Regions from separate parts of the Nonomuraea sp. NPDC050786 genome, predicted to be linked through region 1. Evidence: riboswitches for the same ligand, from Rfam matches in the RefSeq annotation. Region 1 holds a riboswitch; the other holds the start of a gene.
The links. Region 1 has a riboswitch for cyclic di-AMP ahead of AB0H84_RS18555 (CHAP domain-containing protein). Riboswitches for the same ligand answer to the same signal wherever they lie in the genome.
Positions count from the first base shown of each region.

Region 2: another riboswitch for cyclic di-AMP. It lies ahead of AB0H84_RS37155 (NlpC/P60 family protein); the one in region 1 lies ahead of AB0H84_RS18555 (CHAP domain-containing protein).

Region 1 is NZ_JBFAHJ010000008.1:316,999-324,366, forward strand. It holds gene AB0H84_RS18535 (class I SAM-dependent methyltransferase) at 1-106, opposite strand, end outside; gene AB0H84_RS18540 (BlaI/MecI/CopY family transcriptional regulator) at 180-554, shown strand; gene AB0H84_RS18545 (NlpC/P60 family protein) at 784-1,719, shown strand; gene AB0H84_RS18550 (methyltransferase domain-containing protein) at 1,736-2,500, opposite strand; gene AB0H84_RS18555 (CHAP domain-containing protein) at 2,554-3,216, opposite strand; cyclic di-AMP (ydaO/yuaA leader) riboswitch at 3,229-3,377, opposite strand; gene AB0H84_RS18560 (aminoglycoside phosphotransferase family protein) at 3,577-4,527, opposite strand; gene AB0H84_RS18565 (peroxiredoxin family protein) at 4,600-5,073, opposite strand; gene AB0H84_RS18570 (RNA polymerase sigma factor) at 5,126-5,707, opposite strand; gene AB0H84_RS18575 (hypothetical protein) at 5,871-6,122, opposite strand; gene AB0H84_RS18580 (hypothetical protein) at 6,128-6,574, opposite strand; gene AB0H84_RS18585 (MarR family winged helix-turn-helix transcriptional regulator) at 6,660-7,043, opposite strand; gene AB0H84_RS18590 (hypothetical protein) at 7,270-7,368, shown strand, end outside.
Region 2 is NZ_JBFAHJ010000026.1:95,623-102,990, forward strand. It holds gene AB0H84_RS37140 (NADP-dependent oxidoreductase) at 1-696, opposite strand, end outside; gene AB0H84_RS37145 (helix-turn-helix domain-containing protein) at 782-1,183, shown strand; gene AB0H84_RS37150 (LuxR C-terminal-related transcriptional regulator) at 1,851-2,063, shown strand; gene AB0H84_RS37155 (NlpC/P60 family protein) at 2,078-3,058, opposite strand; cyclic di-AMP (ydaO/yuaA leader) riboswitch at 3,064-3,214, opposite strand; gene AB0H84_RS37160 (amino-acid N-acetyltransferase) at 3,490-4,059, shown strand; gene AB0H84_RS37165 (RDD family protein) at 4,145-5,602, shown strand; gene AB0H84_RS37170 (RDD family protein) at 5,712-6,200, shown strand; gene AB0H84_RS37175 (Lsr2 family protein) at 6,718-7,050, shown strand.

The sequences.
Region 1 (7,368 bases):
TGTCGCCGAAGAAGTGCCGGTCGAAGAAGCTCATCTGCTGGTCGTACGAGTGCGCGTGCTTGTCCCAGTAGCGGCGTAGGCGGTCGGTGCGCTCGTCGGACGTCATGACTGATTTCTACCCCGGCCGCATCTACGATCGGCGGTAGCATTGCGTCGACCGCAGGTGGAGGGGGCGTCGGATGGTGCGTGGCCTGGGAGAGCTCGAGTCCACGATCATGGATCGCATGTGGGCCATCAAGGAGCCCGCCTCCGTCAGGGACGTCCTGGAGCATCTCCGGAAGGAGCGCCCCCTGGCCTACACCACGGTGATGACCGTGATGGACAAGCTCCACACCAAGGGCCTGCTCAAGCGGAAGCCGGTCGGGCGGGCGTACATCTACGAAGCGGTGTCGTCCAAGGAGGCCTACACCGCCGACGTGATGCGCGACTCCCTCGCCAGGAGCGGCAACCGGGCGGCCACGCTGGTGCACTTCCTCGAGCGGCTCACCCCCGAGGAGGCGAGCGCTCTGGAGGCGGCGCTCCAGGTGTACCCGCCGAACGGGCGCAGATCGTGACGGCGCCGATCGTCACCGGGTTCTACGTAATCCCGTAGTAGCTTAATGGGGCTTGCGGCCACTTCATGCCGGTGCCATCGCCCATGGCCACCGTGCCGCCCGTCTGCCGCGAACAGGCCGATGAGCCGGTCAACCTTCTGTACTATGGCGCCTCAGGTTCGATGATTTACGAGGAGGCATCGTAGTGGCCGTGCCGATATGGCTCTGGCGGACAGCACCAGCCGCAGCCTTGACACTGGCCGCATCGATCGCCGCCCCGGGCGCCGCCCTCGCCGAGCCGTCGCCCGCCAGGGCCAGGGCCAAGCTGGTGAAGCTGAACGAGCAGGCCGACCAGCTGGTCGAGAAGTACAACCAGGCCACGGAGACGTACACGAGCGCCAAGAAGAAGTACGGCGCCCTCAACGCCGAGCTGGGCCTCAAGGACGCCCGGGCCGACGCCCTCCGGCGGGACCTCGTCACGGCGGCGGTCAACGACTACCAGTCGGGCCCGTACCCGCTCTGGAGCCGGCTCGTCGGCCAGGGCGACCCGGAGGCGCTGCTGGGCAACATGGCCTCCCTCCAGCAGATCGCCGAGGCCAGGGCGGCGAAGATCCAGGCCTACGACGCGGCCACCAAGGAGCTGCGCGATCGCCGCAACGAGGCCAAGCGCCTCCTGGCGGAGGCCGACACCGCCCGCGACAAGGTGGGCGACGAGAAGGCGAAGGTCGACAAGCTGGTCAAGGAGCAGACCAAGCTCCTGCGCAGGCTGGGCGCCTTCAAGACCGGCGACCCCAACAGCCCCGGCATCGAGTACACCGGCCCGGCCTCCGGCAACGCCCGCTTAGCCCTGCAGTTCGCCTTCGCCCAGGTGGGCAAGCCGTACCGGTACGGCGGCACCGGGCCGGGCTCGTACGACTGCTCCGGCCTGACCCAGGCCGCCTGGCGACGCGCGGGCGTCGAGCTGCCCCGCACCACCTGGACGCAGTGGGGCTGGGGAAGCGACCGCCGCGTCCCGCTCGACCGGCTGCAGCCCGGAGACCTGCTCTTCAGCAAAGGGCTGGGGCACATGGGCATGTACGCCGGCAACGGCAAGATGGTCCACGCGCCCCAGACCGGAGACGTCATCAAGGTCGTCGACCTCGACGACTACTGGCGTACCCGCCTCCTCGGCGCGGTCCGCCCGTAGCAGGCCGACGGCGGGGTCACACCCGCCGCCCGGAAGAGACGAAGACGGGCAGGGCGACGAAGCCGCGCCCGGAGCGCGACCGCTCCTCCTGATCGGCGAGCCAGACCGCCGCCTCCTCTTCGGTGATGGCGCCCGCCCCCCGCACCGCCTCGGCGAACCCCGACAGCATGGACAGCGTCAGCGCGTGGGTGAACACGGCGGTGTGCACCTCCACGGTGACGTCCTCGAAGCCGGCGTCCAGCAGGAGGTTGCGATAGCCGCGGGCGGCTCGCGGCGCCGGGGTGAGGTCGGCGCGAGCGTGCACGATCCTCCTGGTGAGAGCCGGATGGCCGGAGTCGATGACGACCGTGTCCCAGTCCTGGCCCAGCAGGACGATGTGCCCGCCGTCGGCCAGCACCCGCCTGGCCTCCCGCAGCGCGCGGGCCGGGTCGTCGATCTCGTGATAGACCTTGTCCGCGCGGTAGCCCGCGAGCTCACCGTCCTCGAAGGGCAGGCTGTAGGCGTCCCCCGTACGGAAATCGCGCCCGGGCCACCGCTGCGCGGCCAGCGCCACCGTCCGGTCGACGACGTCCACGCCGACCGCCCGCGCCCCGCGTTCGGCCAGTTCGGCCACCGCCCGACCGGCTCCGCATCCGACGTCGACGACGCCGGCGCCCGGCGGGAGAGCCAGCAGCTCGTAGGAGCGCGTACGCAGCTCCGCGGCGCCGGGAAGGGTTTCGGTGGCGTCCAGCAACGCGATCATGGCGGCGACGTCCGCTTCTGCGGCAATGTTGTGCGACATGCCGGACAGCATGCGACTTAAGGTCGACATGAAGTCAACCGCAGGCGGGCTCGTCAGGGCTTGTACTGCGGATAGCCGTAGCCGACCACCTGGGACGTGGGCCGGATCCGCTCCTCCACCCGGCCGTCGTCCGTGTTGCCCTCGATCGTGGTGATCGTGCCGTTCCGGTTGTCCTGCTTGACCAGGCCCATGTGGTCGATGCCGCTGATGCTCCTCGTGTGCCAGGCGAAGAAGACCACGGCACCGGGCCTGGGTACGGTGCCCCAGCGCCTGTTGGCCACGAACCATCTGGCCCAGGTGACGGTGTAGGAGTCCCAGCCAATGGTCGGCCGGGCGCCGGCCTTCTCACCGACCCAGGCAACGAACATGGCACACCATGGGGCGTTGGCGTAGGACTGCAGCGTGCTGCCGTCGCGGGCCGCCGTCTCCGCCGCCCGGGGCGAGGACATGTACCAGCTCTGGAACGGGGTTCCGCCGCCTGCGGCGTTCTCCGTCACGCCGATCTGGGACTCGGCGATTCTGATCACTTCCTCCGCGCTCACCTGGCCGGGAGCCTTCTGGACGGTGCCCCATTGCGACGATCGCGTCTCGGGCCGGCGATGGACCGCGAAGGCCGGCGTACCGGCGAGGACCGCGCCCACAGCGACGCTCATGCACAGGGCGAGGCGGGAAAGGTTTCCGGTCTGCAGGGCACCCGTGAAGATGTTCTTCACCATAGGGCGTATTGCTCCTTGCTTCCATGCCGCCTACCGGGTTAGCTGACGGGTTCGGGCGTGGAAGTGCCCTATGGGCGCCTCGTGCGGAGGCGCGCCGATTCACCCCAGAGAAACGGTGGGTCCCCGGTTCCGCGAGCTCGCGGATTCGGCGGCCGCGCGACCGCTACGCGAAGTCGTTCGCGCAGGTGAAGCGCGGTCTGGGCAATGCGGGAAGGCGCCGTGCGGCGTCTGGTCCTGCCGCAGATACGCCTAAGTAGCACGAAAGTATTCGAATGGCATATATAGCTGCAAGCAGCACCGGCGAATATTCGCGCGAAACACCCGCAATATAGAAGATTGACTACTTGCTCTTTGTCCTTTCTAGACCTTGCGGCCGGCCGAGCCGTCCGTGAGCGACTCCGCCAGGCGGTCCGCGAGTTCGGTGAGCCAGTCCAAGCGGGGCCCGCCCCGGGCTATGCGGAATCCGTGCCGGCGGCCCCAGAACGCGGCCTGCACGGCATGGAACTGGGCCCAGCGCTGGACGCGTTCCCGATCGAGCTCCGCCGCCTCGGCGAAGACGTCCAGCGTGCGACGGAGGGCCTTGTGCGGGTCATCCGCCTCGAGGAGCGTCAACGCGCGCGACTTGAGCAGGGTGCCGCCGTCGTAAGCGGGGTCTCCGACGTACCCCTTGGGGTCGACGGCCAGCCATGGCTCACGGTCGGCGCGCAGGATGTTCCTGGGATGGAGGTCGCCGTGGACGAGGGTGTCCGGCTGGACGTGGCCCAGCTCGCGGACGGTCGCCACGGCGGCGTCCACCGCGTACGGCGGCAGCGTGTGCGCCAGTTCCTCGGCATCCCGGCGTAGCCCCTGCTCCCAGGTGTCCGCCTGCTCCCGCAGCCGAAGCAGGCCGGGCGGCGCGGGGACGGCCAGCCGGCGGTTGATCCGCCCTGCGACCGTCACCACCTCGTCGCCGTCTTCGACCTCCGCCAGCGTCGACGTCCGTGCCCGCTCGAGCAGCATGGCGAACCGCTCGTCGTCGCGCTCGTGCAGCAGCACGGCCCCGCGCCCCTCCCACGCCGCGAAGGCGTCCGGCTCATGGACGTTGCCGGGATGCGGAAACGACACCTTCAGCACGGCGGCTCCCGCGCCGCCCCGCCGGCGCACCGGGACGATGACCCCGACGCCCCCGTGCATGACCGCACCGTCCGGCACGCCTCCCCAGCGCTCCAGCAGCTCCTCCACGATCGCCGGCAACTCGGCGAGCCACGCCGCTCCGGGCTCTCCTTCACGCTCGACGGTGCTCTGGGCGAACGCCTCGGGTATCTCGATCATTCGGGCACCTTACGCGCCAGGCTGATACAGCGGGAACAGGCCGCCGGCGGCGGGCTCCCGCCCGGTTCGCCGTCAGCGGCCTCCGCCGGCGCGAAGACCCTCCACCGCGGCAAGGATCCCTTTCTTGTCGTAGCCGCCGGTGGGCAGGGTGGCGCCGTGGGCGTGGCGGATGACGCCCTGGGAGTCGATGAGGACGCTGCCTGACTGCTGCAGTGAGCCGAAGACCTTCCTGCTCAGGCCGATCATCTCGTGCGGGGTCCCCCGGCGCCCTACGAGGACGGGGAACGGCACCTGGCGCTCGGCCTTCCACGCGGCCGCTTCCTTACGGTCCTCAGGAACCGCGACGAACACCTGGACGTCGTGGGCCGCGAGCTCGTCGCGGCGCCGGATGAGGTCTTGGACGTGCCTGTTGCAGACCGGGCACGACGTCGAGCGCATGAAATAGATCAGCGAGGCATGACCGCCCCGATGGCCGGACAGGCGCACGGCCTGGCCGTCGGTGTCCTCCAGCACCACGTCGGGCGCAGGCGATCCGGTTTCAAGCATGGCGGAACTCCCTCTTCAAGCTCGGGACTGTGGAAATGCGGCTCGGCTCAGGTCAGGCGCCGGCGGCTTCGGGGTCATGCGGTCCCCCGGCGGGGCCGGTCAGGTCGCCCAGGCTGAGCCGCAGCCGGGTGCGAGCCCGGTGCAGCTGGGACTTCATGGCGGCGTTGCTCAGGCCGAGCACCTCCGCGACCCTCCGGCCCGGGTAGCCCAGTACGTCCCGCATGATCAGCACTCTGCGCTGCACATCGGGGAGCTCCCTGATCGCCTGCGCGACGAGTTCGGCTTCCAGCCGCCGGATGGCCTCGTCCTCGGCCGAGGTGGCCAGATCGGCGCCGGCCTCCGCATCGCGGTCGAACAGCAGTCGCGCGCGGCGCAGGCACTCGTTCCGGACGATTCTGAACATCCACGATGCCAGCGCCCCCGTGGCGCGCAGAGAGCCGATCTTCCGGTAGAGGATGATCAACGCTTCCTGCGCGGCGTCCTCGGCGTCCTGCGGGGACGCACAGAGATGCTCCGCGAAGCGCCGCACGTGCACATGGGCACCGTGGATCACCGCGGTGATCGACTCGCGATCACCGGCCTGCGCGGCCTCGATGAGCTGCGCGCTCGCCCACGAGCGGTCAGCCACGTCCATACCCCATCTCCTTGTCAGCGTGGTCATCACCCCATAAGAGGCCCCCACCCCGCAAAAGGATTCACCAGGCCGGCACCGGCGGGTGCTTCGGACCTGAAGCGCCGCGCTCGGGCAGGACGAGGCGGCGCCTGGCCACGTAGGCCGTCGTCAGCGGTCCGTCATGTCAGCCTCGCCGTACGCCCAGGGCGCGCTGGGCGAGCAGGCCGCCGATTCCGGGGATGAAGGCCCGCCACAGGGCGCCGTTCGGCGCCGTGGAGGAGGCGAGGGAGGTGGCCGCGATGACGGCCACGTAGGAGACGCCGTGCAGCGGGCCGCAGAGGGTGGTGATGGCCTTGGCGTGCACGGTGAGCAGGTTCGCGAGCAGGACGAGCAGCGTGCTCAGCTCGGCGGCGGCGGCGATCCGCAGCAGGCGCATGGGCCTCACGCGCCCGCGCCGGAGCCGGGCCGTGCGATCATCAGGACCACGACGATCGCCCACGTCAGGTTGTAGAAGCCGGCGAGCATGCTCAGCCGCCGCAGCCGTGCGGGGTCGCCGTCGCCGGGGTCGGCGAGCGCCTGACGCTGGCGCGGGTAGATCTGCGTGGCGAGCAGCAGGGCCGCGGCAGCGGTGAGGGCCATGGAGACGATGATCCAGATCTCGCCCATCCGCCCCTGGACGCCTGCCATGACCATTCCGACCAGCGGCACGATGAGGCCGAACGCGGCATAACCGCCGGTGATGCGGTGCAGGGCGACGGCGACGTCCCTGCTGCGCCCCTCTCCGCCCGCCGCGGGCGCGTAGCGGGGGAACAGGCTCGTCGCCACGGCCGAGCCCCCGACGAACACGATGCTGCCCAGCACGTGCACGGAGAGCAGGACATGTTCCAGCAACATTTCTTCCTCCAACCTTCAGGCTGCCTGAAGCTTAGGGCATGCTTCAGCCGCCCTGAAGGTTGGCTTGCTCGAGAGCCCCTCAGCCGGCCGATTCGCCCCTGAAGGCGGCGAGGACCGCCTGGCCGATCCGGCGCTGGATGGGGTCGGCCGCTGGGCCGAACAGCCGCTCGTCGACCTCGCCCACCGCGTCCGTGGCGGCCCGGAGCAGGCGGGAGCCGTCCGGCGTCAGCTCGATCACGGAGGCCGAGCCCGCGCGTACGGTGTGGTCGCGCACCAGCCCCGCCGCCACCAGCGCCTTCACCGCGGCGTGCACGCTCTGCACCGTGATGCCCGACATGCGGGCCAGATCGCTGTACGACGCGCCGGGCACACCGGCGATGTGCCCCAGCAGCCCCAGCCGGCTGACCGTCAGGCCCAGCGGCGCGAGAGCGGAGCCGAGCTCGTTCTCGATGCGCCTGGCCATCGTCAGCACCACGATGGAGACGCTGGTCACTGGCGGGGCAGGGCGACCGTCGTCACTCACCCCACCAGTGTGGCACCACCACGAGAAGTTCCTGATCTGCCGCCGCGGCCGAACCGGGCGAGGGCGGGCCGCGTATCCCTCTTCGCGGCCCGCCGTCCTGACCCGGCGGCGGCGAGGGTCGTCTGATCTCCAGACCTGGGCGAGAGTGTGGGAGGATCTGGCCACGATGGGTCCGTTCTCTGTGGTGAGGTGGGTGCGCGCGGCGAGCTTCGCCGTCACGTGCGCCGCTCTCGCCACGCTCGGACACCTGGCCGGCGGAGGGTCC
Region 2 (7,368 bases), on a different contig from region 1:
GTCCCGCACCGCGTCCAGGGCCGCCAGGCCGAGCACGGCCGCGTCCACGACGGCGTCCACACCCCCGGGGACAAGCGCACGTACGGAGGAGGCCACGTCCTCACCGCGCGGCACGAACCACTCGGCCCCCAGCCCCCGCACCAGCTCCTCGTCCCCGGCCCCCGCGACGGCCACCACCCGGGCGCCGCGCAGGGCGGCCAGCTCGACCAGGTAGCCCCCGACGGCCCCGGCCGCCCCCGTGACGAGCAGCGTACGGCCGGGGCCGATACCGGCGCGGTCGAGCGACTGCCAGGCCGTGAGCGCGTTGAGCGGGATCGTGGCCGCCTCCGCCGCCGTGCGGCCGCGCGGCGCCCGAGCCACCGCCGAGGAGTCGACCACCACGTACTCGGCCTGCGCCTTCACCGGCAGCTCCAGTCGCGCCACGAGCGCGACGACCTCGTCTCCCACGTGGAACGCGGCCCCGTCGCCCACCTGGTCGACGGTCCCCGCGGCCTCGAAGCCGAGCCCGTAGGAGTCCAGCTTGCGGGCCACGCCGTAGTCGGCGAGCGTCCCCGCCGCCACGGCGAGGTCGAACAGGTTCACCCCGGCCGCCGCGACCTTGATCCGCACCTGTCCGGGCCCTGCGGTGGGCACCGGCACCTCCACCAGCCGGGGAGCGCCGGAGCCGCCGATGAGTGCACGCATGTTGTTCGTCATGCGGACGATCGTAGGAAGAGCTACTCTCTTCTGGTAAGTAGGCACCTGCAGGTGCGTAACCCACTCACAAGAAGGAGCGCACAGAGTGGCGACGAAGACGGCGGCGGAGCGGCGCGAGGAGGCCAGGCAGGCCTTCGACGCCTACTTCTCCGAATGCCCCTCCAGGAAGCTCCTCGACCGCCTCAGCGACAAATGGGTCACCCTCGTGCTCAGCGCCCTGGCGGCGGGGCCGCGCCGCTACAGCGACCTGGCCAGGCGCATCGCGGGCGTCAGCCAGAAGATGCTCACCCAGACCCTGCGCGGCCTCGAACGCGACGGCCTGGTCTCGCGCACGCTCACTCCCTCGGTGCCGGTACGGGTGGACTACGCGCTCACTCCGCTGGGCGAGAGCCTGATGCCGCTGGTGGCCGCGATCAAGGGCTGGGCGGAGACGCACATCGGCGACGTCGAGGCGGCCAGGGACCGCTACGACGCCGCCAGCGCCTGATCCCTCGCCGGAAGCGGTGCCTTCCGGCTCGCCTGTTTTCCGATAGGAGGGCGGTTGTAAGCATCGGGTCAAGGCCGCCGGTGACGGTACCGTTCCAGTCGCGCGAGCACCCATGATCGCCATGATGGGCACCGGGCACGCGCACCCCGGAAAGAGGCCCCTCGGCGTGGGCTGTGATGCGAGAAAACCCGCGCCGGCCGATCGGTGAGCCGCGAGCCCATCGGTTCGTGCGTCTCCGAATGATCCGGTGCGCCGATCCGGCCGGCCATTCCGACGGCCTGACCTGGATCTCCCTATAAGAAGTGAATCGCCGAACAAAGCGAGCGATTGGTGGTTTGCCGGGGAGGCGGAAGATCGCATATCGGGCGCTCGGCCGGCAATGCCCGGCTTATGGATCACGCCGAAACTCCGCGCCGAACGGATCAAAATCGGTAACGTCCGAAGCACTCATTGATGGCGCCCGGGAGAGCCCCAGAGATCACTGTCGGCCGCCGGGAGTCCTGACATATCGCGAGTGCGTCATATATAAGGGGTCATGTCAATACCGCCCGTCAAGTGCGGCGATTGTCATGCTTGACGACCTTTCCGCGATGCGTTTACCGTCTGCGAGGAGCGGCTTTGGCCCATCTGTGAGGTCCGAGTTCTGCTGTTGGGGGGAGGGCTCCCGATGGATGTGCTCACTGAAGACGTTGAGCTGACCCATGCTGATTTGGCGCTGCTGGCGGAGCTGGCCAAGGGAGTCACGGTCGATCGGGTAGGGCGGCGTCTGGATATCAGCGGACGCACGGTACGCCGGAGATTACGGGGCATCTGCGACCGCATCGGCGTGGCCACGGGGATCGAGGCCGTGGCCTGGGCCGCGCGCCGCCAGCTGATCTAGCGCCGGAGGAGGGCTCAGTCGGCGATGCGCACCGCGCCGGCGAAGGGCCGCCTGGCGATCGACGCGATCCGTACGACATCACCCGTCTGGGGGGCGTGCACCATCATGCCCCCACCGATGTAGATGCCCACGTGGTGCAGGTCGCCGTAGAAGAACACCAGGTCGCCGGGGCGCAGCTCCGAGCGCGAGATGTGCCTGCCCGCGGTCCACTGGTCGCCTGTGTAGTGCGGCAGCGAGATGCCCACCCGCTGGTACGCGGCCATGACGAGCCCGGAGCAGTCGTACGAGCTCGGGCCCTCGGCGCCCCAGACGTACGGCTTGAGCTGCTGCGTGAGCGCCCACCGCGCGGCCTCCGCCGCCTTGCCGGCGCCCGCGATGGGCAGGTTGACGCGCACGGCGCGCGTGCCGGGCTGTCCCGCCTCGCCGAGTGCCCGCTTGAACAGGCTGCTCTCGACCTTGGCCACCAGTTTGGTGATCTTGTCGCGCTTCGTGTCGAGGTCGTCCACGATCTTCTGGACCTCGGCGATGCGCTCCTTGGCGCCCGCCTGGGCGCGGGCGGCCGTCTCCATGGCCTTGGAGAGCTGGTTGATCTCCTCGCCCTGCTCCTGCTCCAGCGCGTACGAGGTCGCGGCGCGGTTGAGGAACTCCTCGGGATCCTCGGAGGTCGCGAACTGCAGGGTCTTGGTGAAGCCGCCCGTGATGTAGGCGTTCTGGGCGAGCAGGACGGCCTTGGCGCGCTTGGCGGCCAGATCCGACTGGCTGGTCGCCAACGTCTTCTGCGCGGCCTCGGAGGTCTTCTTGGCCGTCTTGAGCTTCTCCCGCTGGCCGTTGTACTGCTCGGTCAGCGTCTCGATCTCGGTGTGCAGCTTCTCGGCCTGGGAGGCGAGCTCCTTCAGCGAGGGCTTGGGGTCCGCGGACGCCGAACCGACAGGAACGGCGAACAGCAGTGCGGCGACTGTGAGACTCACCACACCGACGTGGCGCGGGCGCTTCACCTACCAGCTCCTCTCATGGAACGCCTACCGGGTTAGCTGACGGGTTCGGGCCGGAGCAGCCCTACCGAGAGACTCGGACTCACCCCTGTGATGGCGTCGCAGGTCGCCACCGGTGGATCCCCGGCTCCCCTTGCGGGAATTGAGCGTGCCTCCCGCGCGACACACGGGGGACATTGTCGCTGGACATTAATGCACTCCGGGTTCCTGCTCAACCAGAACTGCCAAGTCTGTAGAGGTTTCACAACCGAAGAGTCACAAGGGGATCTCGTGATCACCTGGGCAGAAGAGACCTTATGCCCTCTATGTCCGTGCTGCTGCACAAACCCCGAGCGGGCCGAGCTCCGTGCTCGTCCGGCCACGAGATGTAACAGGATGGGCCGAGACGTGGGAGTTAGGTCCGAGCCGTAATGAGATCTGTACTCTGGAGAACCATGGAGCAGGTGGCCGAGCTGACAGCGCCCGAGACCGCGGTGGTGGTCCGGCGCGCCCGTACGCCCGACGTGCGCGCGGTCAGGCGCCTCGTGGACGCCTACGCGGGCGCGGGGCGGCGGCTCCTGGAGAAGGCCACGGTGACCCTGTACGAGGACGTACAGGAGTTCTGGGTGGCCGAGCGGGGCGGGCAGGTCGTCGGCTGTGGCGCGCTCCACGTGCTCTGGGAGGACCTCGCAGAGGTCCGCACGGTGGCCGTGGACCCCGAGTGCCGGGGAATGGGCGTCGGCTACCGGATCGTCTCCGCATTGATCCAGCAGGCCAAAGATCTTGGCCTGCGACGTGTATTTTGTCTCACTTTCGAGGTCGACTTCTTCGCGAGGCTCGGATTCCGCCCGATCCAGGGCACACCGGTCTCACCCGAGGTCTACGCCGAACTGCTGGCCTCGTACGACGAGGGTGTGGCGGAGTTCCTCGACCTGGAACACGTCAAGCCCAACACCCTGGGCAACACCCGCATGCTGCTCCATCTGGCCTCGGGTGACGTGGATCTTGACCAGATGGAAAGGTGATTGTTGATACCTATGTCGATACGTTGGGCAGCACAGGCATGTGTCCTGACACGTGCCACATGCGCACTCGAAGCGAGGTGACACGGTGAGCACCGGACAGCCGCCGTATCCGCAGGACGACTCCGGCGACAACCCCGCCGGCACTCCGGAATACGGACAACAGAACGCGGGTCGCCACCCAGGCGAGCCCGACCCCGACGTGACTGTGGTCGGCTACCGGGCGGACGATGCCTACGGTCAGCAGCCCCAGTACGGCCAGCAGGGCTACGGCCAGCAAGGCTACGGCCAGCAGCCCCAGCACGGCCAGCAACAGCAGTACGGCCAGCAGCAGCAGTACGGGCAGCAGCAGCAGTACGGGCAGCAGCAGCAGTACGGGCAGCAGGGTTACGGCCAGCAGCCCCAGTACGGCCAGCAGCCGCAGTCCCAGCCCGGCTACGGCCAGCAGCCGCCTTCGGGCCAGCAGTACGGCCAGCAGGGTTACGGCCAGGAGCAGCAGTCGGGCCAGCAGGGCTACGGCCAGCAGCCTCAGTACGGCCAGCAGCAGCAGTCCCAGCCCGGCTACGGCCAGCAGGGCTACGGCCAGCAGGCCCAGTCGCAGCCCGGCTACGGCCAGCAGCCTCCCTCGGGCCAGCAGTACGGCCAGCAGGGTTACGGGCAGCAGCCCCAGTCGGACTACGGGCAGCAGCAGTACGGTCAGCAGCCCCAGTCCCAGCCGGACTACGGGCAGCAGCAGTATGGCCAGCAGCCGCAGTCCCAGCCGGATTACGGGCAGCAGCAGTATGGCCAGCAGCCCCAGTACGGCCAGCAGCAGCCGTCGCAGCCTGACTACGGCCAGCAGGGCTACGGCCAGCAGGCTCAGTACGGGCAGCAGCCGCAGTCCCAGCAGGGCTACTCCCAGCCCGGCTACGGCCAGCAGTACGGCGACCAGCAGTACGGGCAGCCCGGCTACGGCCAGCCCCAGCAGTACGGCCAGCCCGGCTACGGACAGGCCTACGGCCAGCCGGGACCCGTGGGCGTGCAGCCGCCCGGCGCGCCGGCCCCGCTGGCGGAGTGGTGGCAGCGTCTGGTGGCGCGGATCATCGACTTTGTCATCCTCTTCGTCGTGAACTTCGTCATCGGCCTGATCCTGGTGGCGGCGTTGGCGGTCAGCTACTCCTCGCTCGACGGCAGCACCAGCGGTCTCCTCCCGGGGACGGTCGTGAGCATCATCACGGCGCTCATCGTGACCGCGCTGTGGATCGCCTATGACTTCTTCCTGCTGAAGATGAACGGCCAGACCGTCGGCAAGATGGTCATGGGCATCAAGGTCGTCCCCGTCGGCCAGGGCATGCCTCCGAAGGGCCTGCCGACCGACCTGGCGCTCAAGCGTGCCGCGGTGACGTGGGGCGGATGGGTGTTCACCGCCCTCCCGCTGGCCTTCATATCCTCGTTGCTCGGCTACATCGCCGTGGGGCTCAACGGCGCCTCGCAGCTCTGGGACAAGCCGCTGCAGCAGTCGTTCGCCGACAAGGTGGCGAAGACCGTGGTGGTGAAGATCAAGTAGTTCACGCACCAGGTAAAAGCAGGGGCCGGCTTCGTGCCGGCCCCTGTTTTATGTGTGGTGGGCGTACCAAAATGGGGGCCTGGGCCGCTGATGACGCGAGGTGGGGGTTATGGCCGGGTCGCCGTCGTGGGCGGACACGCTGCCCGCGGAATGGTGGGAACGGCTCGCCGCCCGGGCGATTGAAGCGCTCGTCTTCGGGGTGTTCTATTACATTCTGTTCATCGCGCTATGGGGCATCTTCCGAACTGTCGGGATGCTGGAGGTGTTCGACGGCCGGCTGCCGGGTGTGTTCGCGTGGCTGGCCGCGGGACTGGGTTATGCGGCCTACGACTGGCAGGCGCATTCCAGGCGCGGCAGGACGTTCGGCAAGGCGATCATGAAGATTCGCCTGGCGCCGGGCGACGTTCCGTCGGGGGCGCTGCTCAAACGGTCCCTGGTCTATCCGGGGCCTGTCATGCTGATGGGCATTCCCGTGGTCAATCTGCTCGCCGGAATGCTCCTGTTCTGCGTGGGCTTGCTGATCCTGATCGACAAGCCCCTGGAGCGAGGGCCGCACGACAGGCTGGCCGGAACGCGCGTCGTAAAAGATCTTCGTTGAGCCATCCGCACCAGGCAGGATGCCAATTCTGAAGATTTTCCCTTGATCCGGTAAGGACTCTGGAGAGACTGGCATTAGGCTATGGGGCGTCCGGGTTGCCGGATGTTGGCGTCCCACGACCCGTACGGCATCTCTGCGCCGCTATGGTCGTGTCTGGGTGGTAGTCGCCTTGTGCGGCACGAGGAGCACCGGCGCTCCTCCTGGTCGCGCTCCCATCCGCATAATGCGCCCCCGAAACCCTGCGAGCCGTGGAGGCGAGGACGAATGGAAGCCCTTACAGACGTATTGTCAGCGCTCATCCCCCCGGTGGTGGTGGGCGGCGCCTTCATCTTTGGCGTAGTGAAGTTGGTCCGATCCGAGGCCCTCGGAGGCCGCCGAAACCGTGAGGATCCGGCCGAGGGGCCAGAACTGAGCGGCCAGTCAGCGGAATCCCCGCAGCGCTGAATTGTCTCCGCGCCTTTCCGGGTATATGTTTGGGCAGGCGAATGAAACAATGCTCCGCGAAAGGATTGCGTAGATGGCCAAGCAGATCCAGGAGATTCTCATCGATGACCTCGATGGGGGCGAGGCCAATGAGACGGTCAGCTTCGCTATTGACGGCTCGTCCTATGAGATTGACCTCAGCGACCTTAACGCGAAGAAGCTGAGGGACGCGCTCACGCCTTTCGTGCAGCACGCGCGCAGGGCAGGCGCCGTCTCCGCGCGTCGCCGCGGTCGCGGCGGCAGCAGGGCGATGAGCCGCGAGAAGAGCTCCGAGATCCGGCAGTGGGCCAAGGCTCACGGCCTGCCGGTCAGCGAGCGCGGCCGGATCGCCTCCACGGTCGTCGAGAAGTACGAGGCGGCTCACTGAGCGAGCCGACTATCGACCATGCGCTTATGCCGTTCGCCTAGGACCCCGGCGGCCGCCATAAGCGCATGATCGTATCTGGGGCCGGTTCTCGAATGCCGGGCGCCCGGATAACGATCTTCCCCTTGCGCATATGCGGGCGTTTTGGTCGGGCGCTCCGGTCCATGCCCGGCACCGTTTCACCGGCCGGCGCCCGCATATGTGGTTACGCCCCGTGCTGCGCCCGGAAAGCCGGTGGGGCGGTCATACCCCATTCAACGTACGTTCGCGTCCGTACGTCACGAGTGAGCGCCACGCTCATGGAACGCGCCATCCCCGTAA